2 regions of the Pseudoalteromonas sp. SCSIO_11900 genome follow, and region 1 is predicted to be linked to the other one. Evidence: predicted binding sites of a transcription regulator. Region 1 holds the regulator's gene; the other holds the start of a gene.
The links. Region 1 encodes sigma-54, which starts transcription at its own class of promoters, with help from an activator protein. Its sites were predicted from a motif close to GTTGGCACGNNNNTNGNNT; they were not measured.
Positions count from the first base shown of each region.

Region 2: flgB (flagellar basal body rod protein FlgB) is a predicted target of sigma-54. The motif match lies at 6,658-6,676, and genes of this name have one in related genera.

Region 1 is NZ_KK070023.1:1,307,527-1,323,081, reverse strand. It holds gene BG00_RS06155 (Do family serine endopeptidase) at 1-457, shown strand, start outside; gene BG00_RS06150 (trypsin-like peptidase domain-containing protein) at 545-1,627, shown strand; gene murA (UDP-N-acetylglucosamine 1-carboxyvinyltransferase) at 1,719-2,978, opposite strand; gene BG00_RS06140 (BolA family protein) at 2,993-3,250, opposite strand; gene BG00_RS06135 (STAS domain-containing protein) at 3,256-3,549, opposite strand; gene BG00_RS06130 (MlaC/ttg2D family ABC transporter substrate-binding protein) at 3,542-4,222, opposite strand; gene mlaD (outer membrane lipid asymmetry maintenance protein MlaD) at 4,228-4,776, opposite strand; gene mlaE (lipid asymmetry maintenance ABC transporter permease subunit MlaE) at 4,791-5,570, opposite strand; gene BG00_RS06115 (ATP-binding cassette domain-containing protein) at 5,570-6,385, opposite strand; gene BG00_RS06110 (calcium/sodium antiporter) at 6,652-7,620, shown strand; gene BG00_RS06105 (KpsF/GutQ family sugar-phosphate isomerase) at 7,624-8,595, shown strand; gene kdsC (3-deoxy-manno-octulosonate-8-phosphatase KdsC) at 8,596-9,147, shown strand; gene lptC (LPS export ABC transporter periplasmic protein LptC) at 9,144-9,698, shown strand; gene lptA (lipopolysaccharide transport periplasmic protein LptA) at 9,688-10,227, shown strand; gene lptB (LPS export ABC transporter ATP-binding protein) at 10,224-10,949, shown strand; gene BG00_RS06080 (RNA polymerase factor sigma-54) at 11,284-12,783, shown strand; gene hpf (ribosome hibernation promoting factor) at 12,810-13,097, shown strand; gene ptsN (PTS IIA-like nitrogen regulatory protein PtsN) at 13,102-13,554, shown strand; gene rapZ (RNase adapter RapZ) at 13,574-14,416, shown strand; gene BG00_RS06060 (HPr family phosphocarrier protein) at 14,435-14,707, shown strand; gene mgtE (magnesium transporter) at 14,831-15,555, shown strand, end outside.
Region 2 is NZ_KK070023.1:1,674,364-1,689,918, forward strand. It holds gene BG00_RS07735 (glutathione peroxidase) at 1-243, opposite strand, end outside; gene BG00_RS07740 (LysR substrate-binding domain-containing protein) at 358-1,257, shown strand; gene BG00_RS07745 (flagellar assembly protein T N-terminal domain-containing protein) at 1,272-2,459, opposite strand; gene BG00_RS07750 (LPP20 family lipoprotein) at 2,599-3,057, shown strand; gene flgN (flagellar export chaperone FlgN) at 3,131-3,562, opposite strand; gene flgM (flagellar biosynthesis anti-sigma factor FlgM) at 3,555-3,875, opposite strand; gene flgA (flagellar basal body P-ring formation chaperone FlgA) at 3,951-4,658, opposite strand; gene BG00_RS07770 (chemotaxis protein) at 4,797-5,729, shown strand; gene BG00_RS07775 (CheR family methyltransferase) at 5,750-6,580, shown strand; gene flgB (flagellar basal body rod protein FlgB) at 6,710-7,120, shown strand; gene flgC (flagellar basal body rod protein FlgC) at 7,123-7,554, shown strand; gene BG00_RS07790 (flagellar hook assembly protein FlgD) at 7,568-8,245, shown strand; gene flgE (flagellar hook protein FlgE) at 8,305-9,627, shown strand; gene BG00_RS07800 (flagellar basal body rod protein FlgF) at 9,761-10,504, shown strand; gene flgG (flagellar basal-body rod protein FlgG) at 10,526-11,314, shown strand; gene flgH (flagellar basal body L-ring protein FlgH) at 11,329-12,012, shown strand; gene BG00_RS07815 (flagellar basal body P-ring protein FlgI) at 12,025-13,119, shown strand; gene flgJ (flagellar assembly peptidoglycan hydrolase FlgJ) at 13,364-14,359, shown strand; gene flgK (flagellar hook-associated protein FlgK) at 14,361-15,555, shown strand, end outside.

The DNA.
Region 1 (15,555 bases):
CAGCAAAGCCGGTATTAAAGCCGGCGATGTGATTATTAGTATTAATGGTAGCGAAATTAGTGGCTTCCATGAACTACGCAGTAAAATTGCCACCTTAGGTGAAGGCCGCGAAGTACAATTGGGGATTTACCGTGACGGTAAAGTTAAAAATGTTGAAGTAACCCTAGATGGTGCATCAGGCATTACCGCTGCGGGCGAAGAGTTACACCCAGCATTCCAAGGTGCAACACTGGAAAACGTGAAGAAGAACAAAATGAAAGGGATTGAGGTGACCTCTGTCGACCCTCGTTCGCCATCAGCACGAGTAGGCCTTGAAGAAGGCGATGTTATTGTGCAAGTAAACCGTCAACGAGTAGAAAGCATTCGCGACATGAACAAAATTATCGAAGATATTCAAGGTAATATTGTGTTAGGTGTGAAACGCGGACGTGAGTCTATTTTTGTATTAATTCAGTAATAATACAATAAAAGTAACAGCGGCACTTGCCGCTGTTATTTTTTTTGTGCCATCATAAAGGGATTGCTCACTAACAATAAGAATACCGTGCTAAAACTTCTAAAATTTGTACTTCCTCCTCTATTTGCCGGTTTAGGCATTGCTTTTTTAGTGGTTTTTTTTAGCCCTAACATGCGCACTGCATTGCTACCTAATGTGCCGCTACCTAGTGCAATGACTGCAAGTCATTTGAGCTTTTCTGATGCAGTTAAGCGCGCAGCGCCATCGGTTGTCACCATTTTTTCAGAAAGCATTTCTAAAGAGCCACGCTATAAACGCCAAAATACGGTGCAAGAGCTTGGTTCTGGGGTGATCATGTCACCTGACGGTTATATTTTGACTAATTACCATGTGATCAATAATGCCGATCAAATACTGGTTATTCTTACTGACGGCCGACGTTTTTTTGATGTGCAACTCATTGGATTTGATACTATTACCGACTTAGCATTATTAAAAATAAATGCCAATCACCTGCCAGTTATCCCTGTTAATGATAACTACAGTTCGAGTGTAGGCGATTTGGTGTTAGCCATCGGAAACCCACTTAACTTAGGGCAAACCATTACTCAGGGGATCATTAGCGCCACCGGTAAACAAAAAATTACCGACAGTCCTTACAATAACTTACTGCAAATGGACGCTGCTATTAACGTAGGTAACTCTGGTGGTGCACTGGTAAATTCTAATGGCGATTTAGTAGGGATCACCTCTGCCCAGTTTAAAACCCGTGAAAACTTAAATATACAAGGGATCTTTTTTGCGGTGCCTTACACCTTGGCAAAAGAGGTAATGGGTAAGCTTATACGCCATGGTCGTGTTGTACGCGGCTATTTGGGCTTTGAAGGCACAGCTGTAGACAGTACAGGCAAAGAGGTCAATGATAGCTTAACGCCTGTTGCAGGCATGCGTATTACCAACCTAGACCCTTTAGGTCCTGCATGGCAGGCGGGTATAGAAGAGCAAGATATTGTGATTAAAATTGCTGGGCTTTCAGTGGCTAATCCACAAAATGTATTGAAAAAAATAGGCAGTACCGAACCGGGGAAAGAAATTGAATTTGAGCTTTACCGTAACGGTGAAATACAAAAAATAATGGTGAAAGTAGCAGAGCTTGAAACCAAGCTATAAAGCGCTTATTTATACTTTGGCATTAGACATAAAAAAACGCGATAGATCATCGCGTTTTTTATGGATTAGAATAATAATTGTATTAGTATAACTAATTGCTTTTGCGTTTGATGTTAGCACCTAGCGCACTAAGCTTATCTTCAATACGCTGATAGCCTCTATCTACATGATAAATACGATCAACAATCGTTTCGCCTTGAGCCACAATCCCCGTTAGAATAAGACTCGCTGATGCACGAAGGTCAGTTGCCATTACTTGCGCACCCGATAAGCTTTTTGTTTCACCACAAAAGGCCGTATTGCCTTCTAAGCGAATATTAGCGCCCATACGTTGTAGCTCAGGCACATGCATAAAACGATTTTCAAAAATAGTTTCGGTAATAGTCGCACTACCATTAGCGACCACATTTAATGCGGTAAACTGCGCTTGCATATCGGTTGGAAAACCAGGATGAGGCATAGTTTTAATATTCACCGCTTTAAGCTCTCGGCCTCGCATGTCTAGATAAATACTGTCATCGTGCACTTCTAATAACGCATTGGTTGCACGTAGTTTTTCTATTACAGGCTCAAGTGAATGAAAGTCGGTCATTTTACATAGTACTTCTCCGCCAGCCATCGCTGCAGCCACTAAAAAGGTACCTGTTTCAATACGATCCGGTAATATGCGGTGTTCACAACCTGATAAACGCTCAACCCCTTCAATCTCAATACGGCTTGAGCCCGCACCACTGATTTTAGCCCCCATAGCAATTAAGCAATTGGCTAAATCGATAATTTCTGGCTCGCGGGCAGCATTTTCCAGTACTGTTTTACCCTCGGCGAGCGTTGCCGCCATCAGTAAGTTTTCAGTAGCACCTACGCTGATCATTTCCATGAAAACTTCAGCGCCTTTTAAGCGACCATCTACTTTGGCATTAATATAACCGTTTTCAACGGTTATTTGAGCGCCCATACGCTCTAAGCCTTGAATATGAATATCAACCGGGCGCGCACCAATAGCACAGCCACCAGGTAAGGATACTTGCGCCTCACCAAATCGAGCGACTAAAGGGCCAAGTGCAAGCACTGACGCACGCATTTGCTTTACTAAGTCATAAGGCGCTAACGTGCTATTTACCGTTGCACCATCAATAATGAGTGAATCGCCCTGCCACTGAACATCAGCGCCTAACGTTTTCAGTAAGGCTTCGGTCGTGATGATATCGCGAAGATGTGGTACGTTAGTAAAAGTACTTTTACCATCAGCTAATAAAGCTGCGAATAGAATCGGAAGAGCTGCGTTTTTAGCGCCAGAAATAGTTACTTCACCAGCCAGTGAAGTGCCACCTTGAATTACAAATTGATCCATTTAAGGGGCCTTATTTATTGCGGTAAAATGAATTTTTGCTCACGTTTCCACTCTGTCGGAGTAAAAGCGCGGATAGAAACAGCATGAATGGTACCGTCTGAAATAGTGTTCATTAATGGCCCATATACTAGCTGTTGCTTTTTAACACGACTTAATCCGTCAAAGCATTCACCGACAGCGATTACTTCATAATGACTGCCATTGGCTTTTACATGTACTTCAGCTAACTGAAGTTCGTCGCGTAATAATGTTTCGACTTGACTCGTTTCCATAACTCTCACTCAAATAGGGTTGTAACCTGGCCTAACTGCATAAGGTTTTGCAGTTGTTCAGGTGGGTTTTGCAATTCAAGGCGAATGCCTTGCTGCTTAAATTCTGTAAAAGAGTGAATTAACCAAGCTAAGCCGGCTGTGTCAACCCTTGTCACCTCACTTAGGTCAAAATAAAGGGTTTTATGCTCAGTTTGTCGCTTGGTATTCAGAAGCCGTTCATTGCCAATTGAATTATGAGTCAATTCACCACTGACTCGTAGATGCTGTTCATCGACTTGGCTGATTGCCAATTTAGTCATTTGTGTCACTGCCTCTAAACTGAACCGGTAACTTACTTTTTTGCTCTAACAGGTCGCTAACGTGGTCAATACCTTGTTGGCGTAAAATGCCCTGAAACTCACTTTGTTTTGCATCAAGTAAGCTAATGCCTTCAGCAATCATATCGTAAGCGCGCCATTCGCCACTTCTATCTTCACGTACTTTAAAATCAATTTTAATATCAGGCTTACCGGCTTCTACAATTTTGGTTTTTATCACCACCACATCTTTGCCTTTAAAGGACTGCTCGGCAGCAAATTCAACTTGTTGATTAGTATACTGGGTAAAAACGCCAGCATAAGTGGCAACAAGGTACTCTCTAAACGCGCCAATAAAACGCTGAATATCTTCAATTGCTTTTGCTTTTTCTGCTTTGTCGGTAATGGCGCGTACCTTAGATACTTCGCTACCTAACACTCTCAGTGCAGCATATTTGTAGTCAATGTAAGGCATCAGTTCTTCTTCAACGATGACCCGTAAATGCTCTTTATTAGCGGTTATTAACGGCTGGTCTTTGGTAATACGTTCAAAGGTATTATCAGCAACCTGACGTACCATTTTATTAGGATCAGCCAATTTCACCTCACCGGCATGTACACTTTGTACTAGCGTGACAGTTACTAATGCGATACTTGCTAAAAATATTTTCAACATAATAATTACTCACTACCTTGGTTGAATAAAAACTGGCCTATTAATTCTTCTAGTACCAATGCTGACTTGGTATCTGTAATAGAATCGCCGTTAGCTAGTGCTTTACTTTGAACACCAAATAAATCGTCAATGGCTTGATCTTGTTCGCTGTTCGCTACATCTTCGCCTAAGCATCGCTGTTTAGCTGAATCTGATGCGATAACGGGGTTAATCCCTAAATATTGTTCACCTAAAATACCCGAGGTTAAGATAGAGATGGAACTAGTGTCTGAAAAACGACACAAATACTGCGCATCAATGCTCATATTTACTACTGGTAAAAACTCTTGAGGATGCACATAAATTGACTCTACACGACCAATAACAACGCCGCCCACCTTAATGGGTGCACGTGTTTTTAATGATCCTATATTTTCAAACTTGGCGTTCAATGTGTAGGTTTCACCTGAGCCGCTAATACCCGAATTAGCCACTTTGAGCGCCAACATTGAAAATGCTAAAATGCCCAATGCTACAAAAAAACCAACTAAAATTTCTAATTTCCGTGAATTCATTATTTAATACCCTATTAGCTGGTAAACATTACCGCTGTCAAAATAAAGTCAAAACCTAATACCGCTAGTGATGAGTGCACCACTGTCTCTGTTGTTGCCTTGCTGATCCCCTCTGATGTGGGAATACAGTCATACCCTTTGTAAAGCGCAATCCAGGTAACAACAATCGCAAATACGATACTTTTAATTAAACCGTTTAGTATGTCTTTTTCAAACGACACCTGAGATTGCATAATTGACCAGAAACTTCCCGTATCAACGCCTAGCCAATCAACCCCCACTAAATGAGCACCAATAATAGCTACAGCAGAAAAAATAAGTGCCAACATTGGCATACTGATCAAACCAGCCCAAAACCGCGGCGCTATAATTCGTCTAAGCGGGTCAATGGCCATCATCTCAAGCGACGATAACTGTTCGGTGGCTTTCATTAAGCCAATTTCAGCGGTTAACGCACTGCCTGCCCTACCGGCAAATAATAACGCGGTTACTACAGGCCCAAGCTCACGTAATAAACTAAGTGCCACTAGAGGCCCTAGGCTGTCTTCAGCGCCATAATCAACTAAAACAGTATAGCCTTGCAGAGCCAATACCATGCCGATAAACAATCCTGATACAACAATGATCAATAATGACTGTGAGCCAACCATATATAATTGGCGCACGAGTAAGGGCGTGCCTTTTTTAAAATTGGGTACATGCCATAACGCACTTGCCAGCATTTGGGTTGAACGCCCCAGTGCAGCAAAACGGCCCAGCGTTTTATGGCCTATTTTTTGTAGTAAATCCAACATTACTGCTGCTCTCCTAACAGTTCATCTGCATAGGTTTGTGCTGGATAATGAAATGGCACTGGACCATCTGATAACCCTTTTAAAAACTGTTGAACAAGTGGTGATTCGTGTTCTCGCATCTGCTCTGGTGTACCACTGCCTATAACGCCTTGATCAGCAATAATAATAACGTGGTCGGCAATACTCATTACTTCTGTCACATCGTGCGTGACAATTAAAGAAGATAAGCCAAGTACTTCGTTTAAAGATTTGATCAGCTTAACTAAAACCCCCATTGAAATAGGATCTTGTCCTGCAAAAGGCTCATCATACATAATAAGTTCAGGATCAAGCGCTATAGAGCGAGCCAAAGCTGCACGACGTGCCATACCGCCAGATAACTCTGAAGGCATTAAATCTTTAGCACCACGTAAGCCAACAGCTTGTAGTTTCATTAATACCACTAAACGGATTAAATCTTCACTGAGCTGCGTGTGCTCTCGAATGGGGAATGCAATGTTATCGAACACCGACATATCAGTAAATAAGGCACCGCTTTGAAATAACATACTCATGCGTTTACGTGCCGCGTAGAGTTCTTTGCGCGACATAGCGACAATGCTGTCGTTTTTAAATAAAATATCACCGGAGTCTGGTTTAAGCTGGCCACCTATTAGGCGTAGCATCGTGGTTTTGCCAATTCCGCTTGGCCCCATAATGGCAGTAATTTTACCCTCAGGTACGTCAAAGCTCATATTTTTATATATGACCCTATCGCCTCTAGAAAAGGTAACATCCTTGACTTCTACTATTGATTGCGACAAGTCGCTCTCCATAACAATACTCTCTCATATTTCTATTTTAAGGGTTTTTTAACCAATATGGAAAAAACAATTCGTAAGATTTTGTAATAGTGTCGCAAAAAGAGTTATAAGGTTGATTCAAGCAGCCTTAACTTTGGCTTAAAATTGCATATAAAAAGCGCCAAAGAATACTTAAAATAACCGCCTAATGTATTACACCTTATTCTTTTATTTATACTTTTATGGTGGCTTTTGTTACTATTCGCGCTATCTGAATTTACATTAATTGGCTTATCATAATGGTTACCTCGTTTGTCATTTTAATTCTTGGTTTTGCGGCTCTCGTATGGAGTGCAGACAGGTTTGTTTATGGTGCAGCAGCACTGGCTAAAAACTTTGGCGTGCCAACGCTAATTGTAGGTTTAACCGTGGTAGCTATGGGCTCTTCAGCGCCTGAAATGATGGTATCGGCTTCAGCAGCTTTGGCAAATAAAACCGATACTGCCGTGGGTAATGCAGTTGGTTCAAACATCACTAACATCTTATTAGTTTTAGGTATTACTGCCCTTTTAAGACCCTTATCAGTATCTTCAAGTACGTTAAAACGTGAAATTCCACTGGTACTGCTGGTCTCCATTGCAACTTGGTATATTTTTTCAGATAACTATTTTTCATTTTTTGAAGGTGCAGCCTTATTATTTGGCTTTGTTGTTTTTATTGGCGGACTTATTTTTGTCTCACTGCGAGCTAAAAACCAAGACGATCCGTTTGTGAGCGAAGCCTGTGACGAAGTACCTGACAACGTACCAACCAAAAAAGCTGTTTTTTGGCTGGTAGTGGGTATGATTTTACTGCCGGTTAGTTCACACTTTTTAGTTGGCTCAGCCGTTGATATCGCAAAATATTTTGGCTTAAGTGACTTAGTGATTGGTTTGACCATTATTGCTATAGGCACCAGCTTACCTGAACTTGCAGCTTCAATTGCAGGTGTACTTAAAAATGAAGATGACTTAGCGCTGGGTAACATAGTTGGTTCGAATATTTTTAATATTTTAGCGGTATTACCGCTGGCAGGATTAATTAATCCATCGGTTATCGATGCTTCGGTAGCTAACCGTGATGTTATTATTATGATTGGCGCAACCTTGGCGCTAATTGCTATGTCATTGAACTTTAGAGGTCAAAGACGTATCAATAGAATAGAAGGTGGCTTGCTCATCGTCGCATTTATGATTTACCAAGGTTATATTTTTAGTCAAGTAGGATAGCCCATGGCAACGCTAAACTTTATTCAACAAGGGTTACGTGTTCTAGAGATTGAACGCCAAGCACTCAGCGATATTACACAATACGTTAATGAAAGCTTTAACCAAGCCTGTCAATTAATGTATGACTGCCCAGGTCGTATTATTGTTATTGGCATGGGTAAATCAGGTCATATTGGTAACAAAATAGCCGCCACTCTTGCCAGTACCGGCAGCCCCGCATTTTTTGTCCACCCGGGTGAAGCAAGCCATGGTGATTTAGGAATGATCACAGCAAATGATGTGGTTATCCTCATTTCAAACTCTGGTGAAACCAGCGAAGTACTTAATATTATTCCGGTATTAAAGCGCATTGGTGCCAAAATGATTGCCATGACAGGCAACCAAGGCTCAACCATGGCAACATTGGCAAATGTGCATGTGTGTATTAAAGTTGAACAAGAAGCCTGCTCATTGGGCTTAGCACCTACTGCAAGTACCACTGCCACACTCGCTATGGGTGATGCCATGGCGGTGGCATTATTAGAAGCACGTGGCTTTACTGCTGATGATTTTGCACTATCGCACCCTGGTGGTAGCTTAGGCAAGCGATTACTCTTAACTCTTAAAGATGTTATGCACAGTGGTGCTGATACGCCTATCATTAACGAGACGCAAACGATTAAAGATGCCTTAATTGAAATGTCGGCCAAAGGACTCGGCATGACCGCTATTGTTGATAGTGACCAGCAATTATCAGGCCTGTTTACCGATGGCGATTTACGCCGTATTTTAGAGCAACGTATTGACATTCATAGCACTGAAATTAATGTTGTGATGACCAAGTCGTGTACTACAGCCACCCAAGAGATGCTCGCGGCTGAAGCGTTAAATATTATGGAACAAAAACGTATTAATGGCTTAATTGTAATTAATGAGCATAATCAACCGATTGGCGCACTAAATATGCAAGACTTACTTAAAGCGGGAGTGCTATAAATGCAATTTGAAGATCTCTATCAACCGCTAAGTGATGATGCAAAGGCGCGCGCAAAAAAAGTAAAGCTATTAATTTGTGATATTGATGGTGTATTTTCTGATGGGCGTATTTACCTTGGAAACCAAGGTGAAGAACTCAAAGCATTTAACACCAAAGACGGATTTGGTATCAAAGCCCTGATTAACAGCGGTTTTGAAGTCGCTGTGATCACCGGGCGCCATTCTCATATAGTGCAGCAACGTATGAGCAGTTTAACCGTACAACATATATATCAAGGCCAAGAAGACAAACTTATAGCCTATCAAGAATTAAAACAAAAATTAGCGCTTAGCGATGATCAAATTGCTTATATAGGTGATGATGGCCCAGACATGCCAGTAATGGAGCAAGTCGGTTTTGCGGTTGCCGTAAACGATGCTCATCCACTTATTAAACGTTTATCACATTATGTAACCCAACTACCCGGCGGTTTTGGTGCGGTAAGAGAGCTGACAGACTTACTTATGCTCGAAAATAGCAAGCCACTGACTAGCCAAGGAACGAGTTCATGAATGTAGCGCGCATTATACTGAGCGTTTTATTCATAAGCTGTATGGTTTGGCTCTGGTATCCTTATTTTACTAAGGTTGATATTACTGCAAGCGAAGAAACACAAGTTATTGCTAAGCCTGATTATACCGCTATTGAGCTAAAACAAACGGCTTATGATGAACAAGGTAAAGTGAGCCATAAGGTAACTGCGGTAAAAATGGAGTTGTATCAACAACTCGGTTTTACCTTTTTTGAAAAGCCTATATTCACTCTATACAACGAGCAGCAAACATGGCGTATTAACGCCGATGAAGCCACCCTCTACGACGACCGTCAACTGGTGTTAGAGGGTAATGTAACCGCTCAAAACTTAGTAGATAACGCCATGATCGATACGATCACCGCCCAGACCATCAATGTTGATATAAAACTATTAACCATGCAATCACAGCAGCCTGTCGTTATTACAGGACCTAATTTAAAAATCACAGGTAAAGGCCTTGAGGCAGATTTAAAAACCGAGGTGATTAAACTTATTAACCATACGCGAACCCTATATTATGACCAATAATCTATTTAAAATTTTAATTGTTCCCTCACTATTAATTGCTTTTAACAGTAATGGCGCTGAACCTGCTGAAGCCCCCGCTGCGAATCAAATTTCAATTAGTGCAGATAAACAAGAAGGCCAATTAAAAGAAAACGTAGGCATTTTTGAGAAAAATGTTGAAATTATTCATGGTAATCGCCGTATCACAGCTGACCGTTTAGAAGTGCATAAACGCGATAACCTAGGCGATAACAAACAGTTATTAATTGCCACAGGCAGCCCTGCATATTTTGAAGAAACACAAGCTGATGGCACCATAATGAGCGCCAGTGCTAATGAAGTGCGTTACGATGTGTCGCTGCGTTTTTTAACCTTAATCGGCGATGCAAGCATTGCTCAAGCAGGTCAAAAAATAACAGCTAAAAGTATCACTTACGATATCGAGCAGCAGTTAATTAGCGCAGAAAAAGACGAAAACTCAACAGACCGTGTACACACTATTTTAGTGCCTGTTGAAAATAAAAAAGAAGATGATAAAGGCCAACCATGAGCACATTAAAAGCAGAGCTATTAGCTAAAAGCTACAAAGGTCGTGAAGTGGTGAAAAACGTTGGCCTAGAGGTTGAAGCTGGCAGTATTGTGGGGTTACTTGGCCCTAATGGTGCAGGTAAAACCACCACCTTTTATATGATTGTAGGCCTTGTACCTAGCGATAAAGGCAAAATATCAATTGATGATAAAGATATTACTTTATTACCGATGCACAGCCGAGCGCGTTTAGGGATTGGTTATTTACCGCAAGAGTCGTCTATTTTTAGAAAGCTGACTGTTTATCAAAACTTAATGGCTATCTTAGAAACACGTAAAGAATTAAATAAACAACAACGCGAAGATACTTTAAATAATTTACTTGATGAATTTAGCATTCAGCATATCCGCGATAGTCAAGGTATGGCTTTATCAGGTGGTGAACGTCGCCGCGTTGAAATTGCTCGCGCGCTTGCAGCAAACCCTAAATTTATCCTTTTAGACGAACCCTTTGCGGGGGTTGATCCTATCTCAGTATTAGATATTAAAAAGATTATAGAGCATCTTAAAAACCGTGGCATTGGCGTCCTTATTACAGATCATAACGTGCGCGAAACACTTGATGTTTGTGAAAAAGCCTACATAGTTTCTCATGGGGAGTTAATTGCATCAGGCACTCCTGAATACGTATTAAACGATAAAACAGTACGCGATGTTTATTTGGGCGAGCAGTTCAAGCTCTAATATGTGTGTTATTCCACTAAGCATCTGCTAAGATTAATCATACTTAGGTCTGTTGACCTATCAAGGTTGAATTTGCAGCAGTCTGTTTGGTATTTAGGCAAGGCAGAGCCTATGTGGTGTGGTATTCCCCCATAAATAGGCGATAACGCAGCATCAATGCCAAACAGGCGCTGCCCTTCGGGTTCTGCCTAGGGACGATTTACTCTTTGTTGCTCGGTTTTGACTTAGCCCACTAGGTTACAAACCTCGCGCCGCAATTAAACCGCCCCTAGTTTGAACAAATTTTAATCGTAAAGGTCAACAGACCGTAATTTAAAAGGATTGTTAGAGATACATGAGGCAATCATTACAGCTGCGCATGGGCCAGCAACTTACAATGACTCCACAGTTGCAACAAGCAATTCGCTTATTGCAACTCAGTACATTGGATCTCCAGCAAGAAATTCAAGAAGCGCTCGATAGCAACCCCTTGCTTGAAGTTGAAGAACACGATTACAGCGAAGACACTGCAGGTAAAAACGAACAAAAAGCCGATAACGATGACTTAACGCTAAGTGCCTCAGCCGACGATAAACCTAGCGAGTATGAGCAAGATAGCGGTGAAGCAATGACCAAAGACACCATTAGCGATGATATGGCTATGGATGTCACTTGGGATGAATATATGAGTGCTGCGCCTGCCTCTTCATCGGGCCCAATGCCAGAAGATGAATCTATTTATCAAGGCTCTTCGACTGAAACGCTGCATGAGTATTTAATGTGGCAACTTCAACTGACGCCGTTTAGCCCTACCGATGAAGCGATAGCTATTGCAATTGTAGAAGCTGTGGACGACTCAGGGATTCTAACCCTTAGCTGTGAAGAAATATTAGAAAGCTTTAACCAAGAAAACGACGCCGAAGATGAAGTTGAACTTGACGAAATAGAAGCGGTACTAAAGCGTATTCAACTATTTGATCCAGTGGGAATAGCCGCGCGTAGTTTACAAGAGTGCTTGTGTATTCAGCTAAATCAATTTGATAAAGACACACCTTTTTTAAACGAAACAAAAATGATCTTAACCGATCATATTGATTTACTGGCTGCGCGTGATTATCGCACGTTGATGAAAAAAACAAAGCTTAAAGAAGATGAGCTTAAAGAAATCATGACGCTGATTCATACGCTCAGCCCAAAACCGGCAGACACTATTGTCAGAGAAGAGTCTGAGTACGTTATTCCTGACGTGTCGGTTAAAAAAGTAAAAGGCCGTTGGGTGGTTGAACTAAACCCAGATAGCATGCCTAAGATCAGAGTAAATAGCCAATATGCAGCTATGTCGCGTACGGTTAAATCAAGTGGTGATAGCCAGTTTATTCGCTCGCACTTACAAGAGGCTAAATGGTTTATAAAAAGCTTAGAAAGTAGAAACGACACGCTGCTTAAAGTAACTAACTGTATTGTGCAGCAACAACAGGCCTTTTTTGAACATGGTCCTGAGGCGATGAAGCCTATGGTACTTAACGATGTGGCTGAAATGGTGGAAATGCACGAGTCGACTATTTCACGTGTTACTACGCAAAAATACATGCACACACCACGTGGCATTTTTGAGCTTAAATATTTCTTTTCAAGCCATGTAAGTACTGAAAATGGTGGCGAATGCTCATCAACAGCAATACGAGCATTAATTAAAAAATTAATCGCTGCAGAAAACTCAGCTAAACCATTGAGTGATAGTAAAATTGCAGATATATTGGCAGAGCAAGGAATTAAAGTAGCGAGGAGAACTATAGCAAAATATCGCGAATCTCTAGCTATTCCCCCGTCTAATCAACGTAAAAGTTTGATTTAAGGCGTACAACAAAGAGGAAAATGTTTATGCAACTGAATTTAACTGGTCGTCATGTAGATATTACCGACTCGCTTAGAGACTACGTAAATAGCAAATTTTCGAAGTTACAGAGGCACACTGATCACATAACGAATGTGCACGTTATTCTCGATGTAGAAAAACTAAACCAAAAAGCTGAAGCAACCGTTCATGTTAGTGGCGCTGAGATTTTTGCTTCTACTGAGCATCAAGATATGTATGCCGCTATAGACTCGCTCATTGACAAGCTAGATCGTCAAGTAATTAAACACAAAGAGAAACTTGCTCGACACTAACACTATGAAACTAAGCTCACTTATCTGTCAGGACTGCAGTAAAGCTGCGGTCCTTTTTAATAGTAAAAAAAGAATTTTAGAATTTATCAGTGAATTGGCTCACAATAAGCTGCCCTATTTAACACAACAAGATATTCTTAATGCATTAACTGCAAGAGAAAAGCTTGGAAGTACAGGCATTGGTCGAGGCATTGCTATTCCACATGGTCGCATGAGTGGTGCTCAAGAACCCCTAGCTTTGATTTTAGTGAGCGAAACAGCTATTAATTTTGATGCGATTGATAACCGACCGGTTGACATTTTTGTCGCGTTAATTGTTCCCGATGGCGATAATCAGCAGCATTTGAAGACGCTAGCCACGATTGCTGATAAGCTCAATGATAAAGAATTTTGTAAACAGTTACGCGCCGCCAAATCGGATAGCGAACTGTATCAGGTTATCGTCAGTCAATCGTAGTAATAAAGAAAGGTGGTAAATGGAATTAATAATTATAAGCGGTCGCTCAGGGTCAGGTAAATCTGTGGCGTTACGCGTTGTGGAAGACTTAGGTTATTATTGTGTAGACAATATTCCTCTTAATTTATTACCATCATTAGTGCGCAGTGTTTCCGACAGTTATAATAAAATTGCTGTGAGTGTTGATGTACGTAACCTACCTAAAGAGCAACAGCAGTTTAATGAAATCATTGAATATTTACCTGGTTTTACTAAACCAACGGTATTTTATTTAGACAGTGACGATCAAACATTAATAAAACGCTTTTCGGAAACGCGTCGTCTTCACCCTTTATCTATTGATTCTTTGCCGCTTGATTTAGCCATAAAAAAAGAAAAACAACTGCTTGATGTATTGATTAATCGTGCTGATTATATGATTGATACCACAGATTTAAGTGTGCATCAGCTTGCTGAGTCTATTCGTGAAAAAATACTCGGAAAAAAAGATAAACAACTGATCATTACCTTTGAGTCATTTGGTTTTAAACACGGCCTCCCTAAAGAAGCAGATTACGTATTCGATGCCCGTTTTTTACCAAACCCGCATTGGGAGCCTGAACTAAAGCTACTTACAGGGCTGGATCAACCAGTAAAAGACTACCTAGCAAGTCACAGTATAGTGCAAAAATTTACATGGCAAATTCAAACATTTGTGCAAACATGGCTGCCGCATTTAGAACGAAATAATCGCAGCTACTTAACTATTGCAATTGGCTGCACCGGTGGGCAACACCGCTCTGTTTATTTAGCGCAAACCATTGGCGAAAGCTTTGCAATGAGTCATCCCAATGTAAAAATTCGCCACCGAGAACAAGAATAAAGCTTGCGAGAACATGTCATGCGCTTAGAAAATACATTTTTAATAAAAAACAAATTAGGATTACACGCTAGAGCGGCGACAGTATTAGCTCAGCTTTCTGTGCAATTTGATGCCACAATCACTTTATTTCAAGATGACAAACAAGCCGCTGGCGATAGCGTGCTGGCACTTATGTTACTCGAAAGCAGCCAAGGCAAAGAAGTTAAGGTGGTATGCGAAGGCCCCGACGCTGAGCCTGCACTTAGCGCAATAGGTGAACTCATTGACCAACGATTTAATGAGCAAGAATAAAAAAGTTCATTATTAACTCATCATCCTAAACTTAGATTAATAGTGGTTGAGGTAGTTTGCTGATATAAAGTAAGATAAAGCAATACCCCATCATCGTGTAATAAAATTTAATTAAGGACGCCAATGCCTGAAGCTTTAGAACAAGATATTCCACTACAACAACTAAAACAGGTGACTAAGTCACTAAATAGTGGTCAATTTGTTCAAGTTAGGCGCATGCTAGCAAAAACGGCACCTTGTGATACCGCACTTCTTTTAGAATCATCTCCCCATAAAATTCGTCGTATGCTCTGGCAACTGGTTGATCCTGATGTACAAGGTGATGTGCTTGAAGAGCTGTCTGAAGATGTACGTTTGGGCATTATTGCGCAAATGGCACCCGAGCACATTGCTGCTGCAACCGAAGACATGGGCCATGATGATTTAGGGGAAGTACTACGTAGCCTACCTGACACTGTTTATAAAGATGTTGTTAGCGCTATGGATATTCAAGATAGAGAACGTGCAACGCAGGCTTTATCGTATCAAGAGCGCTCTGCTGGCGCATTGATGAATATAGATACCGTTACTATTCGCCCCGATGTGACTCTAGATGTGGTACTACGTTATATTCGCTTACGCGGCGAATTACCTGAGGGTACAGATGACTTATATGTGGTTGATGAAAATAACTGCTTTTTAGGCGCCCTATCGCTGAGTACTTTATTAACTAATCCCCCTGAAAAAATTGTTCATGAGTTAATGGATGAAGACTGTGAGTCTATTCCTATTTCAATGGATGAGAGCGAAGTTGCACAATTGTTTGAGCGTCATAACTGGATATCGGCACCGGTTGTTGATGACAACGC
Region 2 (15,555 bases), 370 kb from region 1:
GGTATCGTTTACTGATACACAAACAATGTCATCAACGCCATTTTGTTTAAATACACCGGCTAACTCGTTGTAGCGCGGTAGGTGAGTTGATGAACACGTTGGTGTAAATGCACCAGGTAGTGAAAACACAACAACCGTTTTACCTTTAAAAATGTCGTCTGTAGTCACTGATTTCCATTCGTCGTTTTGACGCGTTGCGAATGTTACGTTTGGAATTGTTTGACCTTCAATATTGTTTAACATGTTTTTTAGTTCCTCTTGATTTGTTGATAGCCATTATGGCGAACAATTAAATATAGTTCCAATCGTTTGTTTGTATTAAACTGATAGGTATAAGCTATCAGGTTGAGTGTAAATATGAACTTAAAAGATTTAGAGTATATCAAAGCGGTTGCCCACTATAAGCATTTTCGTAAAGCGGCCGAAGCCTGCTTTGTAAGCCAGCCTACCTTAAGTGGGCAAATTAAAAAGCTGGAACAAGAATTAGGCGTTATTATTTTTGACCGCTCTACCAAGCACGTTACCTTAACTGCCAAAGGTGAACGTTTATTGACACAAATAGCTGTCGTTTTAGAGCAAACACAAATATTAAAAGAGCTGGCAGCAACATCTAATGAACCACTGCAGGGTAAGCTAACCATTGGTATTATTCCAACGATTGCGCCGTATTTATTACCTACGCTACTAACATCAATGAAAGCAGCGTTTATAAATAGCCAGTTTTCGTTTATTGAAATGCAAACAACCACTATTTTAGCTGCGTTAGAAAGTGGTGAAGTCGACTTTGCAATTTTAGCGGATGTACCTGAACTTAAAAGTTACCATACCATTGATTTATATAAAGAAGACTTTTTAGTTGCCGTATCAAGCGATAACGCATTGTGTAAGCATAAAAAAGTGGCACTGCAAGACCTGCAAGGTTGCAACCTATTAATGTTAAGTGATGGCCATTGCTTTAAAGATCAAGCCCAGCAGTTTTGTTTTTCGGCAGGGGTAGATGTTTCCAGCCAGTATCAAGGAAACAGCCTTGAGACTTTATTGGCGCTGGTGGCGATGGATGATGGTGTTACGTTTGTGCCAAAACTTGCAGCAATACCACGAGTGGGTATTCATTATTTGCCTATTTTTCCTAATCAACAACGTAATATTGTATTTGCATGTAGAAAGCATTACCCGCACTTATCTGGGGTTGAGCAATTGGCTAAGTGGTTAAGCGCCCACTCTAATTTAAAGGCTAAACTAAGCGAGGCGCTTTAGCATTTTACATGCGGCTATTGCTCGGCAATCTCTACAATGTCATTAATTTGTACGCCCGGCAAAGGCTGATCATTAATACTGACGGCAATAGCGCTGTGCTGATAAAGCTGCTCAATTCGTATACGGTTAAGTGTAGTGATGGTATGCGGCATAGTGTTGCCTTGTGCGTCGGTTAAATAATTATGATGGGCAATACTCAGTAGTTGGCCTTTTTCTAAGCCATGAGCCTTACCTAAATTAATCACTAATTTATTGTTTTCCATATGCATTATTTTACCTTGAGTAGGTAGACAGGCCATGGCTGCTTGTAGGTCGTAACTTAAGGTTTGGTTTATATCACTAATGCTTTGGCCAAAAGGTGATTGCCAAAACCGATTACTATTTACATCAATAATGGCTGTTTTTTCAAATGGCCAAATTGCTTGGCTTTGATAGCTATTTTGCCATAACGGCTCGTAAGTGGTGCCATTAAATAAGCTAAACTCTATTTGGTAGTGGCGCTGATAGCTTTCATCTTGCCAAAACGCATAGTCGCTATTGAGTTTATCGCTGGTAGATAAACTGGTTATTTGACTTAACAGCACATATTGCGCATTGCTGCGTGATGAAATTTCTTCTAACTGACTGTTTGAATAGTCATGCTGTTGATTAAAGTAGGTATCAACCTTTATAGCTTTGTTGAAATAGGCAACGGGTATTGCACTCATTTTTGATTTTTGCAACGAGGTATAAATGTTTTTACTGACTGCTTTGTTAATGTCAAATATTTGACCCATTCTCGCTTGTTCACGATTTGTTAGTTGGCTTTGCGTGACAGCTATAAACTTATTAAAGTTGCTTTGCGGGCACAGTTCAGTTTGCGCAAAAATATCTAGGCGTAAGGTAATTGCAAACTCATCACTACTGCGGTTTTCGCTAACGAGCTCTATTTTTTGAATTTCGCCTTGGCTACTTATTTTTAGCTGATCTTGGGTTAAAATACCATCAACAAGGGTTTGCACCGAGCTCACCCGCGCACCAGAAAATACAAGGGCTTGGGTAATCGCATCTTTTATTGCAGCGGCCTTTGCACCGGGAATGTCGCTATTTTGAATAACCGCATGGCCTGTAGACTCATACCACTGAGCGTGGGTAAAAGGTGAAAACGTTAATACCGCAGTGGTGCTTAATCCTGCCAATACTGCTTTTAAAAACGATTTCATACTCTTACTCCAATTAAACGTTAGCGTTAATGAATCTCAGCAAGTAATGTACCACTATTATTTGTTGTTACAGAATATAGGTATCACTGGCATTAAACGTGCATAACTGAGTTTAATTAGTTTTTAAAGGCCCTGTATGATGCGAGTAATGCCATTAATGATCACATTAGGCTGCTTAACGTTAAGCGGTTGTAGCAATTTATTTGATAAGCACGTTGAATATAAATATGTTGAGCCAAATAATTACCCTGTATTAAAAGCAATAGGGTACGCGCCCATTAGTTTGCAGTCGGGAAGTAATGACACTCAAAAACAACTTATGGCGATTAAGGCTTCAAAGCTAGAAGCATACCGCGAACTAACAGAGCAAGTATACGGGCAAAAAATTACCGCAGGTACAACCGTTGCAGGCTCTGTTGCCCAAGATGATTATTTACAAAGCAAGGTACAAGGTATTATTAAAGGCGCACAAATTATAAAAACATATGCCGTAAATGATATGTATATAACTGAGCTTGAACTTAATATGAAACGCGTTCACGACTTGTACATAGGTGAGATAAAGCCACGTGAAGTGAAAAAAGTGACTTATTACTGAGCGACAAATTATTACCCATAAAAAAACGCCTAAACGAATTATCGTTTAGGCGTTTTTTTATGGGTATTCTTTTTTAGGCTTTAAGGTTTCGCACAATGCTATTATCGGTATTTACTACGCTACCAGCTTGATCGTAGGTCATAGACGAAGGTGCACCAATTAAAATACCTTTCAGTTGCTTAACACTTAACTGTGCCTGGTGCGCTGCGTGAGCGTTAACTTCATTTTGTTTTTGACACTGCTCAAGCTTTTCTCGAGTTAGCTTTATTAAGTCAGCGTTTTCATCTGTTTGCTGATCATTACTGGCAATTAGTTTGCTGAGTTCTTTATCAAGGGTGCTTATACTGGTTAAAAAAGACATTTTTTGTTGGGCAATTTCTTTTAAGCCTTCGCCTCTACGTGAGGCAATAGCATTAAGCTCTTGAGTAAGAAGCTCACTCAAGGTTGTTAAACAATTTATTTGTTCGTTTAGTTTAATCGTAATTAAACTATTGTGATCAGCCATAAACATTAAACTCGAAGTCTGCTAAATTTTTGGCAAGTTTCTCACTGTCTATTTGATACTTGCCTTCAGTAATCGCTTTTTTAAGCTCAGCAACTTTGTTACTGTCAAAGTCAGAAGATTGCTGCGCTTTCTCTTGTAACGATTTTAATTGCTTAGCTTGCGGTGTTAAGCTCACCGAATCGCTTGCAGCTTTAGGTGAAGGCGTTTGTGCAGCCTGTGTATTTGCATTATCTCTTTTTAAATCAACTTTTTGCTGTTGAGTGTTTGTTAAAACACTCGGTTGTTGATTTGATTTATTTACTTGACCGACCATAATAAAAGCCCATTTATTACCCAACTGATGCCTTTATATCGGCATTTATTAAAGATACTTTAGCATAAATTTATATTAAATATTTACCTGAACTGACTCTACACCATCTACACGCGCATTTAAAACTTTACCTGTCTTTTTGTTTTCTACTCGTACTTGCTCACCCAAGGTGCCATCCTCTAATGCAACACCCGTGGTTTTTACTCTTAACCCTTTAATGTTGGCAAAAATGTTGACAGAGTCGCCTTTGCAAACCATACAAATTTGATTAAGTAGTACTGGCATACCTTCACGAATATTACGTTTGCTGCGGCTACCAATAAGTAGTGCAGGGTCATCAAGATACTGAACACGTATAAAGTGCACAGGGCGCATATCAATACTTAAATGGGATGGAGTAATCACTTCACCTCGTGCTAAGTTAGTAGTTGCAACTACAACCGGTGCTGATTCAGTGATTCTAACGTGCACGTATTGTGCCCAGTTCTCATTATCGTTGCATTTTATCTGAATGGTGACCTGACGATTAAATGGGGGCTCACTTGGGGTTGCTAGCGCTAGTTCTGAGTTACAATGGCGATCAGGTATGCGGCTATCTAACGGTAATGCACTGAACTGTATTTTGTTATCATTTGTAGCTACTGCTTTTTGAGCAACATAAGAAACAGCCATTTCTTGTAGCGATTCTTTACTAAATACTTGAGCCTTTAGTGGTAAAGTGAAGCAGAGGCTAGCAAGAAAATAAAAAACACTGTATCTTCTGGTTTTTTTTAATAAACTCATAATGTTTCGACTATGCTTATGGTTGCAAACAGGGTATAAATATTTTGCGTCAGAATTTAGACGCCCCCGTTGTGTTATGACGCTTTATTAATTGAAAGCAATTATCGTTCCTTATATTTGTTTTCTTAGGAGATTTAAATGGCCGGCATTTTAGACTCAGTAAACCAACGTACACAGTTGGTTGGGCAAAACCGCTTGGAGTTATTGTTATTTAAGCTTAATGGGCGTCAGCGCTTTGGCATTAATGTGTTCAAAGTAAGAGAAGTTCTTCAATGCCCTCCATTAACCAGCATGCCAAAATCTAATGCTTATATTCGTGGTGTAGCACACATTCGAGGCCAAACTATTTCAGTGATTGATTTATCGATGGCTGTAGGCGGGCGGCCCATTAAAAACATTGAAGACAGTTTTATTATTATTGCTGAATATAACCGCACAGTGCAGGGTTTTTTAGTTGGTGGTGTTGAGCGAATTGTTAATATGAACTGGGAAAAAATAATGCCACCGCCCTCAGGAGCAGGGCGTTATTCTTATTTAACAGCCGTCACTGAAATTGAAAATGAGTTGGTAGAAATACTCGACGTAGAAAAAATCTTAAACGAAATTTGCCCAGTTAATACTACGGTAAGTGATGATGTTGCCTCGCAAGGCACTATACAAAAAGATTTAGGCGAGAGAATAGTATTTATTGCTGATGATTCGGCTGTTGCGCGAAATCAAGTAAAACGAGCATTGGAACCATTAGGTGTAACAACTGAGTTGGCTAAAAATGGTAAAGAAGCTTTAATAAGATTAAAAGAAATTGCAGAGCTCGACTGCGTAAATGATATTACAGAGCGAGTAGGGCTACTGATTTCTGATGTAGAAATGCCAGAAATGGATGGTTATACGCTGACTGCAGAAATCAAAGCTAATCCTAAGCTCGCGCCACTACATGTGATTTTACACACATCATTGAGTGGTGTTTTTAATCAAGCGATGATTGAAAAAGTAGGAGCAGATGATTTTATTGCAAAATTTAACCCAGACGAGCTTGCAACAGCCGTTAATAAATGGGTTCATCGTGATTAATAAACATAGGTGTTATTGATTTGACTAATAAAGATTTACAGCAAAATGAATACGATCAATTTCGCTTATTTTTAGAACAACAGTGTGGTATTGTTTTAGGTGAAAATAAGCAGTATTTAGTAAAGAGCCGTTTGGCACCATTAATGTCTCGATTTAATGTTGATTCGTTATCTGAACTGGTAAGTAAAACGCTAGGTGTACATGAGCGCCAGCTGCGCGCAGCCGTTGTTGATGCCATGACAACCAATGAGACATTGTGGTTTAGAGATCAGTATCCGTTTGAGTTACTTAAAACCAGATTATTCCCTGAGTTTAAAACGTTAAATAGGCCATTAAAAATATGGTCTGCGGCGAGCTCATCAGGACAAGAACCCTACTCAATAGCGATGTCGGTTGCTGAGTTTCAATCCAGCAGCCCTGGTGTTTTAAAAATGGGTGCACAAATAATTGGTACAGATATATCAAATACCATGCTTGATATATGTAAACATGCTGAATATGACGCATTGGCATTGTCTCGCGGACTCTCTGCACAGCGCCGTAAAAAGTTTTTTAAAGACAGCGGCAATGGCATGGCACAAGTGGTTGATTCATTGAAAACGCAAGTGAGCTTTAGGCATTTAAATTTGCTCGATTCGTACGCCTTAATGGGTAAGTTCGATATTATATTTTGCCGTAATGTTTTAATTTACTTTTCACCTGAGGTGAAAGCCAAAATAATTGCAAAATTCTCTCAAGCACTTAACCCTAAGGGGTACTTATTTTTAGGTGCGTCGGAGTCTATGTCTGGTTTAAGTACTGACTTTGATATGGTGCGTTGTAACCCTGGTATCATTTACCAAAAAAAATGACCTTCATAAATATATTATCCCTCCTCTAAACGACGCCCATTGCGTCGTTTTTTGTTTTTATTATCACTATTTTCACTGCTGGCTCATTTATTGCTTTATCGGTACTGAGTCAATTTTTTGGAGGTAGTTATGGCTATCAGTTTTGATAAAGCATTAGGCGTGCATCCGCATGCGATGTTGATCCGTTCGCAAAGAGCAGAAATGCTCGCTACTAATATCGCAAATGCTGATACGCCCGGCTATAAAGCAAAAGATATCGACTTTGCCTCAGCATTAAAAACGGCAAAGTCCAACCAACTAAGCGGCAATACCATGGTAAGAACCAATGAAAAACACATTGCCGGTGGTACTCGTAGTGTAGGTGGTAATGAATTATTTCGTACGCCAAATCAAACAGATACGGGTGATGGTAACTCTGTTGATATACAAGTGGAACGGAACTTGTATACACAGAATGCTATGGAGTATCAGGCCAGTGTCCAGTTTCTTAATGGTAAATTTAAAGGCCTGAAAAAAGCCCTCGGTAGTCAAGGAGCCTAATTATGAGTTTATATAATGTGTTTGATATTGCTGGTTCAGGTATGAGCGCGCAAAACGTGCGATTAAATACCACGGCAAGTAATATCTCTAACGCCAATACAATTAGCTCTTCGCAAAATGAGACGTACCGAGCGCGACAACCTGTATTTGCTGCGGAGCTTACAAAAGCGTCAGCGTCAGCAAGCAACCCACAGGGCTCTGCCGTTGGTGTAAAAGTGTTAGGAGTGGTTGAAAGTAATAAACCACTACAAATCGAATATAACCCAAATCACCCGAGTGCGGATGAAAATGGATATATTTACAAACCCAACGTGAATGTTGTTGAGGAGATGGCAAATATGATTTCTGCTTCTCGCTCTTATCAGACAAATGTTCAAGTTGCTGATGCAGCTAAGCAAATGTTAAGTAAAACACTGCTGTTAGGTCAGCGGTAACTGAGGGTAGCTCATGAGTAACGATATTAGTACTTCTTCATCCTATATGGACTCTTTACGTTGGCAAGATAAGCAAGTGCCAAAAAAAGAAGAGAGTGATGCGTTAACCCAAGAAGATTTCTTTTCGTTGTTAACACAGCAGTTGTCATATCAAGATCCCAGCAAACCAGCTGATAACGATCAGATGATTGCACAAATGACAAACTTTACTATGGCTGAAGGGATCTCAAATTTAAACTCTAACTTTGAGTCTTTAGCTGCGTCGATGACATCAAATTCAGCATTGCAAGCATCAACATTGGTTGGTAAGCAAGCGCTGCTGGAGTCTGACACACTTGAGCTTAATGAGTCGGGTGAGGTAAAGGGAGCGATTGTTGCTGAAAAGCCGGTAGACAATTTAACGCTTCGTATTGAAGATGCATCCGGGCAATTAGTTAAAACTATTGATTTAGGCACGCAGCCTGCAGGTGCGGTTCGCTTTGCATGGGATGGTAAAAACGAAGCGGGTGAACGACTTCCTCCTGGTGAATACGAGGTTAAAGCTGAAGGCAGTACGGATGGCGAATTTTCTAGCTTACCAATTGCCTCATTCAAAAATATTGAGAGTGTTAATATTAATGGCTCAAGCGGCATTATTATTAACACAAAAGAAGGTGCGGTTAGGCTGACTGATGTCGCAGAAATCGCGTAATAGATTTTATGTATTTTTTTAGCCAATAGGCTAAATATTTTCTAGGTTAGAGGTTAATTATGAGCTTCAATATTGCATTAACAGGCCTTGCTGCCGCACAAAAAGATTTAGATGTTACCGCCAATAATATTGCCAACGTAAATACCACGGGCTTTAAAGAGTCTCGCGCTGAATTTGCTGATGTATACGCATCATCAGTATTTAGCGCCGGTAAAACAAAAAATGGTGATGGTGTACAAACCACTATGGTTGCCCAGCAGTTTCATCAGGGCTCGCTGCAGTTTACTAATAATTCACTGGATTTAGCGATCACAGGTGAGGGGTATTTTGCTACCAGCCAAGACCTAGGCGCGCAAGATTTTACTTACACACGTGCCGGCGCATTTAAGTTAAACAAAGACAACTTTGTTGTAGATGCTAAAGGTAATTTTTTACAAAGCTTCCCAGTTGATGAAGTTAGTGGTGATACGACCTCTGTAAGTCTTAGTACTTCATCTGCTTTACAAATACCCGATTCTTCGGGCTCTCCGCGCTCTACTTCAAACGTTTATACATCATTTAACGTCGATTCTCGAGAAGATGTAATAGCTGTCCCTTTTGATGCAACAGACAGTACTACTTATAACTCTTCGACATCGACCACAATGTATGACTCACTTGGTGAGCCACATGTTCTACAATTCTTTTTTGTAAAAACAGCGCCTAATGAATGGCAAGTACATGGTACGCTTGATAAAACTCCCTTTGATGCAACTGGTGCCGCGACAGCAACACCAAGCGCGCTAAGTACCTTTGGGTTTGATGCTAGCGGTTTGCCTGCAACGACTAATGGTGCTCCAAATGTTGGTCCAACCTTTACTGATGTTAATTTAACCGGAGCTAATTTATCGGGTATTTTATCTAATGGCGCCCAATTTGATGATATTGCGATTAATTGGCGCGATGAGGCCGGTACTGCAAATAAAACGCCTACTCAATATGCGAGTCGCTTTGAGGTGAAAGCACTAGAGCAAGATGGTGCGACAGTAGGTCGCTTAGCGGGTATTGACATTGGTACAGATGGAAAAGTCGTTGCATCTTACAGTAATGGTGATTCAACTTACTTAGGTCAAGTTGCCATGGTGCGCTTTTCAAACTCACAAGGTTTGCAGCAAGTAGGTGATACTTCATGGAAAAAAAGTTTAACCTCGGGCGAGCCAATAGCGGGTGAGCCAGGTTCAGGCACACTAGGCAACATTAACTCGTCAGCTCTTGAGCAATCTAACGTAAACTTAACCAATGAGCTGGTTGATTTGATTAGTGCGCAGCGTAACTTCCAAGCAAACTCTCGTGCGCTTGAGGTTAACTCAACTATTCAACAAAACATCCTTCAGATCAGATAATCATGTTTTGATTTACTAAGGCTGCTTAGTGCAGCCTTTTTTATTCCTCTTCTAAAATCTTATTCACACTTAAATTTAATTTGGCACTTATATTGCATTTACTCATACATAGATTTCTTAATGAGTCGATGTTATGGATAAAATGGTCTACATAGCGGCATCTGGCGCTAAACAAAGCATGCAAGGGCTTGCTCTTAAAGCCAATAATTTGGCAAATGCGAATACCACTGGGTTTAAATCTGATTTTGCGCAAGCACGGTCAATGCAGGCTTTCGGTGAAGGTTTGCCGACTCGTGTTTTTGCTATGCAGGAGCGCCCAGGATCAAACATGACATCGGGCGGTGTTGTCGAAACAGGCCGTAGCCTTGATATTGCTATGAGTGATAACGCATGGCTGAGTGTTCAGGATGCCTCTGGTAATGAAGCCTACACAAAAGTGGGTTCGTTAAATATAACGGCTGAAGGTATGTTAACTACCAGCGACGGTCGTCAAGTTATTGGCGAAGGTGGGCCAGTCATATTACCGGTACCGATTGAAAAAATTGAATTTAGCAAAGATGGCACTATTCAAGTTCGCCCTCAAGGTGCACCGGCTAACTTTTTAGAAGAAGTTGATCGGCTAAAAGTGGTTGATGCAAACAACGCCACGCTCGAAAAGGGTAACGATGGCTTATTTAGAGCTAAACCAGGCCAAATAGTTGAAACATCAGCCAATGTACAAGTATTAGGTGGCACATTAGAAAAATCGAATGTAAATCCTGTGCATGAAATGGTCGATATGATCAGTCATCAACGCCAATTTGAATTACAAGTAAAACTGATGAAAACAGCTGAAGAGATTGACGAACGTCAAGAACAGCTGATGCGCATCGTTTAACTTTAACGTGAGGATATTATTATGAATCCAGCATTATGGATAAGTAAAACAGGGCTTGACGCTCAACAAACTGATATATCGGTTATATCAAATAACTTAGCGAACGCCAGTACAGTGGGTTACAAAAAAAGCCGCGCTATTTTTGAAGACTTACTCTACCAAAATATTAATCAACCAGGCGGTCGCTCATCGCAAGACACCGAAATGCCGTCAGGTTTAATGCTTGGTGCGGGTACTAAGGTGGTGGCTAACCAAAAAAACTTTTCGCAAGGTAATATGCTCACCACTGAAAATTCATTAGATTGGATGATTTCAGGTCCTGGCTTTTTTGAAGTATTGCAACCGGATGGCAATATTGCTTATTCGCGTAACGGCCAGTTTACTACTGACGGTGAGGGGCGTGTTGTAACCTCGGGTGCCGGTTACGTTGTTCAGCCTGAAATGAATGTACCTGACGATGCACAGTCGATCACCGTATCTCAAGACGGTGAAGTGTCAGTTCGCGTTAAAGGTCAGGCCGAAAACGTGGTTATTGGTCAGATCACGATTAGTGATTTTATTAATCCGTCGGGCCTTGAGCCTATAGGGCAAAACCTTTATACCGAAACTGCGGTAAGTGGTGCGCCTGTTCAAGGTAACCCGGGGGTTGAGGGCTTAGGTACAATTATTCAAGGTTCACTTGAAACATCAAATGTAAATGTGACCGAAGAGTTGGTTAATTTGATTGAAACTCAGCGAGTTTACGAAATGAACTCAAAGGTAATTTCAGCGGTTGATGAAATGATGAGCTACATCAATCAACAATTATAGTTTTGGGGGATTGTATGCGTAATATTATGTTATTTGCAGTAGGGACTTTACTGTTAAGCGGTTGTGTATCTACACAAAATAATGAAGTAGTGCAGGACGATCCCTACTATGCACCTATGTATCCTGAGCCTAATATGGAGCCAGTGGTAGCAACAGGCTCTTTATTCAGTACTCAGTTATCTAATGACTTATATGCCGATAAAAAAGCACTTAGAACAGGCGATATCATTACTGTTAAATTGCAAGAGTCAACCCAAGCCACAAAAGCGGCTAAAACAGAAACAGATAAACAAACAGATGCTAGCCTCGATCCTGTTATTGGTTTAGGTGGTTTACCGGTTAATATTGGTGGCGATAGTATTCAATTTGGGGTTGGTAGTGATGCGTCGTTTAAAGGTGACTCAAAATCAAATCAATCAAACAGCCTAGTTGGCGATATTTCGGTTAACGTGATGCGAGTATTACCAAATGGTAATTTAGTGATTCGTGGTGAAAAATGGCTAACGCTAAATACCGGTGAAGAATTTATTCGCTTAGAGGGGTTAGTGCGTCCACAAGATGTTAATGCTGATAATACCGTTGAGTCTAATCGTATTGCGAATGCGCGTATTCAGTATTCAGGTAAGGGTCAAACTCAAGAGGCACAAAGCCCGGGTTGGTTAACGCGTTTCTTTAGTAGCTCATTGTTTCCCTTTTAGAGGACATTCAACATGAATGGTTTTAAAGTTTTTTGTTTTATGGTGCTACTAGGCTGGCAATTTACTGCCAGTGCTGAGCGAATTAAAGATGTGTCTATGGTCGAAGGGGTGCGCTCAAACCAATTAGTGGGCTATGGATTGGTTGTTGGTTTACCGGGTACCGGAGAGCAAAGCCGTTTTACCGAGCAAAGTTTTAAAGGCATGCTTAATAGTTTTGGTATTACACTACCTGCGAGTTTAAAGCCAAAAATTAAAAATGTTGCAGCAGTCGCGGTTCATGCTGAACTCCCCCCATTTAGAAAGCCAGGGCAAACTATAGACATTACTGTGTCATCAATTGGTAGTGCGGGAAGCTTACGTGGCGGTACGTTATTACAAACATTTTTAAAAGGGGTTGATGGCAATGTATACGCTATTGCACAAGGGAGCTTAATTGTTGGTGGCTTAGGTGCTGAAGGCCTAGATGGTAGCCGAGTCGTGATTAATACGCCAACCGTAGGGCGTGTGCCAAACGGTGCCACGGTTGAACGTGCCGTTAAAAGCCCATTTATGCAAAACGACTATATTACCTTTAATTTAAACCGTCCGGACTTTACAACCGCAAAACGTTTAGAGAAAACCATTAATGATTTAATCGGCCCAAATAGCGCACAAGCACTCGATGCCGCCTCTATTCGGGTTGTTGCGCCACGAGATGCCTCGCAGCGCGTATCGTATTTATCGACCCTTGAAAACTTAGAATTTAAGCCTGCGGATACTTCGGCAAAAATAATTGTTAATTCGCGTACCGGCACCATCGTTATAGGCAAAAATGTAAAATTACAACCTGCGGCAATTACCCATGGTGGTTTAACAGTCACGATTGCTGAGCAACAAAATGTGGCGCAGCCAAACCCGTTAGCAGAAGGCGAAACCGTTGTTACACAGCAAAGTATTATTGATGTTAATCAAGATGATTCACGCGCTTTTGTATTTGATCCTGGTGTGAGTCTTGATGATTTAGTTCGCGCAATTAATGAAGTTGGCGCTGCTCCTGGTGATTTAATGGCGATTCTTGAAGCACTTAAAGAAGCCGGCGCCATAAATGGTCAGCTTGTTGTAATTTAGTTTTATAAGACCCTATTTAGGGTCTTTAACAGTTAACCTAAAAAAAGACGCGGCATAAAGCCGCTGTTACCTCAGCAATATAAACCTACACAATAAGTAGCAGCGAGTTTACCTCGCGTCTCTCACTTAGTTTAATTTCTGCCTAGAACCTAGAACCTAGAACCTAGAACCTAGAACCTTTCACTTCACTTGGCTCAATTATTGCATTTAACTAAGAATTATTAATTATTGTGTCAAAAAGCTGATGGAAACAAATCATCTAGATAAGCAAAACTTTTTTGATTTAGGCAACTTAGACTCTTTGCGTCGAGATGCTTTAAACAGCGGTGATGCATCAACCGATGCATCTAAAGCGGCGTTAAAAAAAGCAGCGGCACAATTTGAAGCTATTTTTACCCAAATGCTGCTTAAAAGTATGCGTAAAGCTAATGAGGCTTTTGAAGATAAAGAAAGCCCGTTTAATGCTAGCGGCGTGAAATTTTTTGAAGAAATGCACGACCAACAAATGGCCTCAGAGCTTTCATCAAATGGCTCTTTGGGACTTGCAGATTTAATTGTGCAGCAACTATCGCCAGATGGAAAAAACTTTATGCCAGGCTCTGTACTTCGCACAACGTCTGATTTCTTTAGTGATCAACGTGCGGGTAGCACCTTACCTCATCAAGAAAATCAAAAGGTCACTGCAAAAGTACCGCTTGTTGATTCAACTGAAAAAAGCGAACAAAACACAGCGCCTAAGACATTTGAAAATGCTGAGGAATTTGTAAGCACCGTGTGGGAACACGCAAAAACAGCGGCTAAAAAAATTGGTTTAAATCCGGCGGTTATGGTCGCGCAAGCGGCATTAGAAACTGGTTGGGGTAAACATATTATTAGTAAAGGTGATGGTAATAGCTCAAACAACTTATTCAATATTAAGTCAGATAAAAGTTGGCAGGGTGAAAAGGCCAGTAAGGTCACTTTAGAGTTTGAGCAAGGTGCTGCAGTTAAAAAGCAAGCAAGCTTTAGAGCGTATGATTCGATAAAAGATAGCGTGAATGATTTTGTAGATTTTTTAACACAAAACCCGCGCTATCAAGATGCATTAAACAATACGGCAAAGCCGCATAAGTTCTTAGACTCTTTACAGCAAGCCGGTTATGCAACCGACCCTAATTATGCTGACAAAATAAAAAGGGTGTTAAACAGTAACGAATTGAAGAATATCGCCACAAGCGTGATCCGCCAAGGAGTAGAGTAACATGTCGTTTAATTTATTAAATATTGCAAATTCAGGAATAAGAGCAAACTCTGAGTTATTGCAAACGACAAGTAAAAACATCTCAAATGTTAATACCGAAGGGTATGTACGTGAGCGCACCGAATTTACCACCATGATTGATAATCAGGTGGGCCGTGGTCAAACGTACCGGTTATTGAATGAGTTTGCGCAAAAGCAATTAAATCGAGATACTTCAAATAAAAGTTTTTTTGATCAATTCGTTAGTGAAGCGAGTCGGGTTGATCAAATTTTTTCAGAAAAATCAAATAGCCTATCAACTAGTATCAACTCAATGTTTAATAACGTGCAAGAAGCGCTTAATCAACCTTCCTCAACAGTTGCTCGTTCATTAGTGATGAGTGATGCACAAAATTTAGTTGATCAAATGGACCGACTTGCAGGTATTGTTTCTGAGCAAAAAGCGGTTGTTAATGAGCAATTAGAAATCTTTTCTGAAGAGGCTAATACGCTTATTGAAAGTATTAGTTCGCTGAATCAAGAAATTGCGGGTGTTCATGGTACCAGGAATGAAGCCGATGCGAGCTCAGCTTACAATGAGCGTGATAAAGCAATTCGCGATTTATCTGAGCTGATTGATATAGAAACACTCGATGGCCCCAATGGTGAAAAACAAGTGTTTATGGGCAGCGGTGAAGCCGTTGTAATGCAAAACGGCTCGTTTAACTTGTTTTCGATGCGCGGCGACCCGGATCCAAACTTTAAAGAACTGCGCTTAGATGTAAATGGCGGCAAAGCTGTGCCGCTTGAAGTTGATGCCAGTAAATTAAAAGGCAAAATAGGTGGTTTACTTGCCTTCAGAGACGATATTTTAGTACCTGCGCAAAATCAAATAGGCCAAATGGGCATTGCGCTTGCTGATTCGTTTAATCAGCAAAACCGTTTAGGTATGGATGCAAACGGTGAGCTTGGAGGGGATATTTTTGATATCCCAACGGTCAGTGCTTTTGTTTATCAAGCCAATAGCGGAACAGCTAATATCTCAGCAACCGTTGAGGCTGGTAAAGGCAGTGAACTGCCAGCGAGTGACTTTGTGATCACTTATACGGGTAACCCTAACGAAGTAAGTATTCAGCCAGTAGATAATAAAGGCGAGCTATTAGGCGCCGCTACAACAGCAACATTTGTAGGCGGTGAAATTAACTCGGCAAATAACC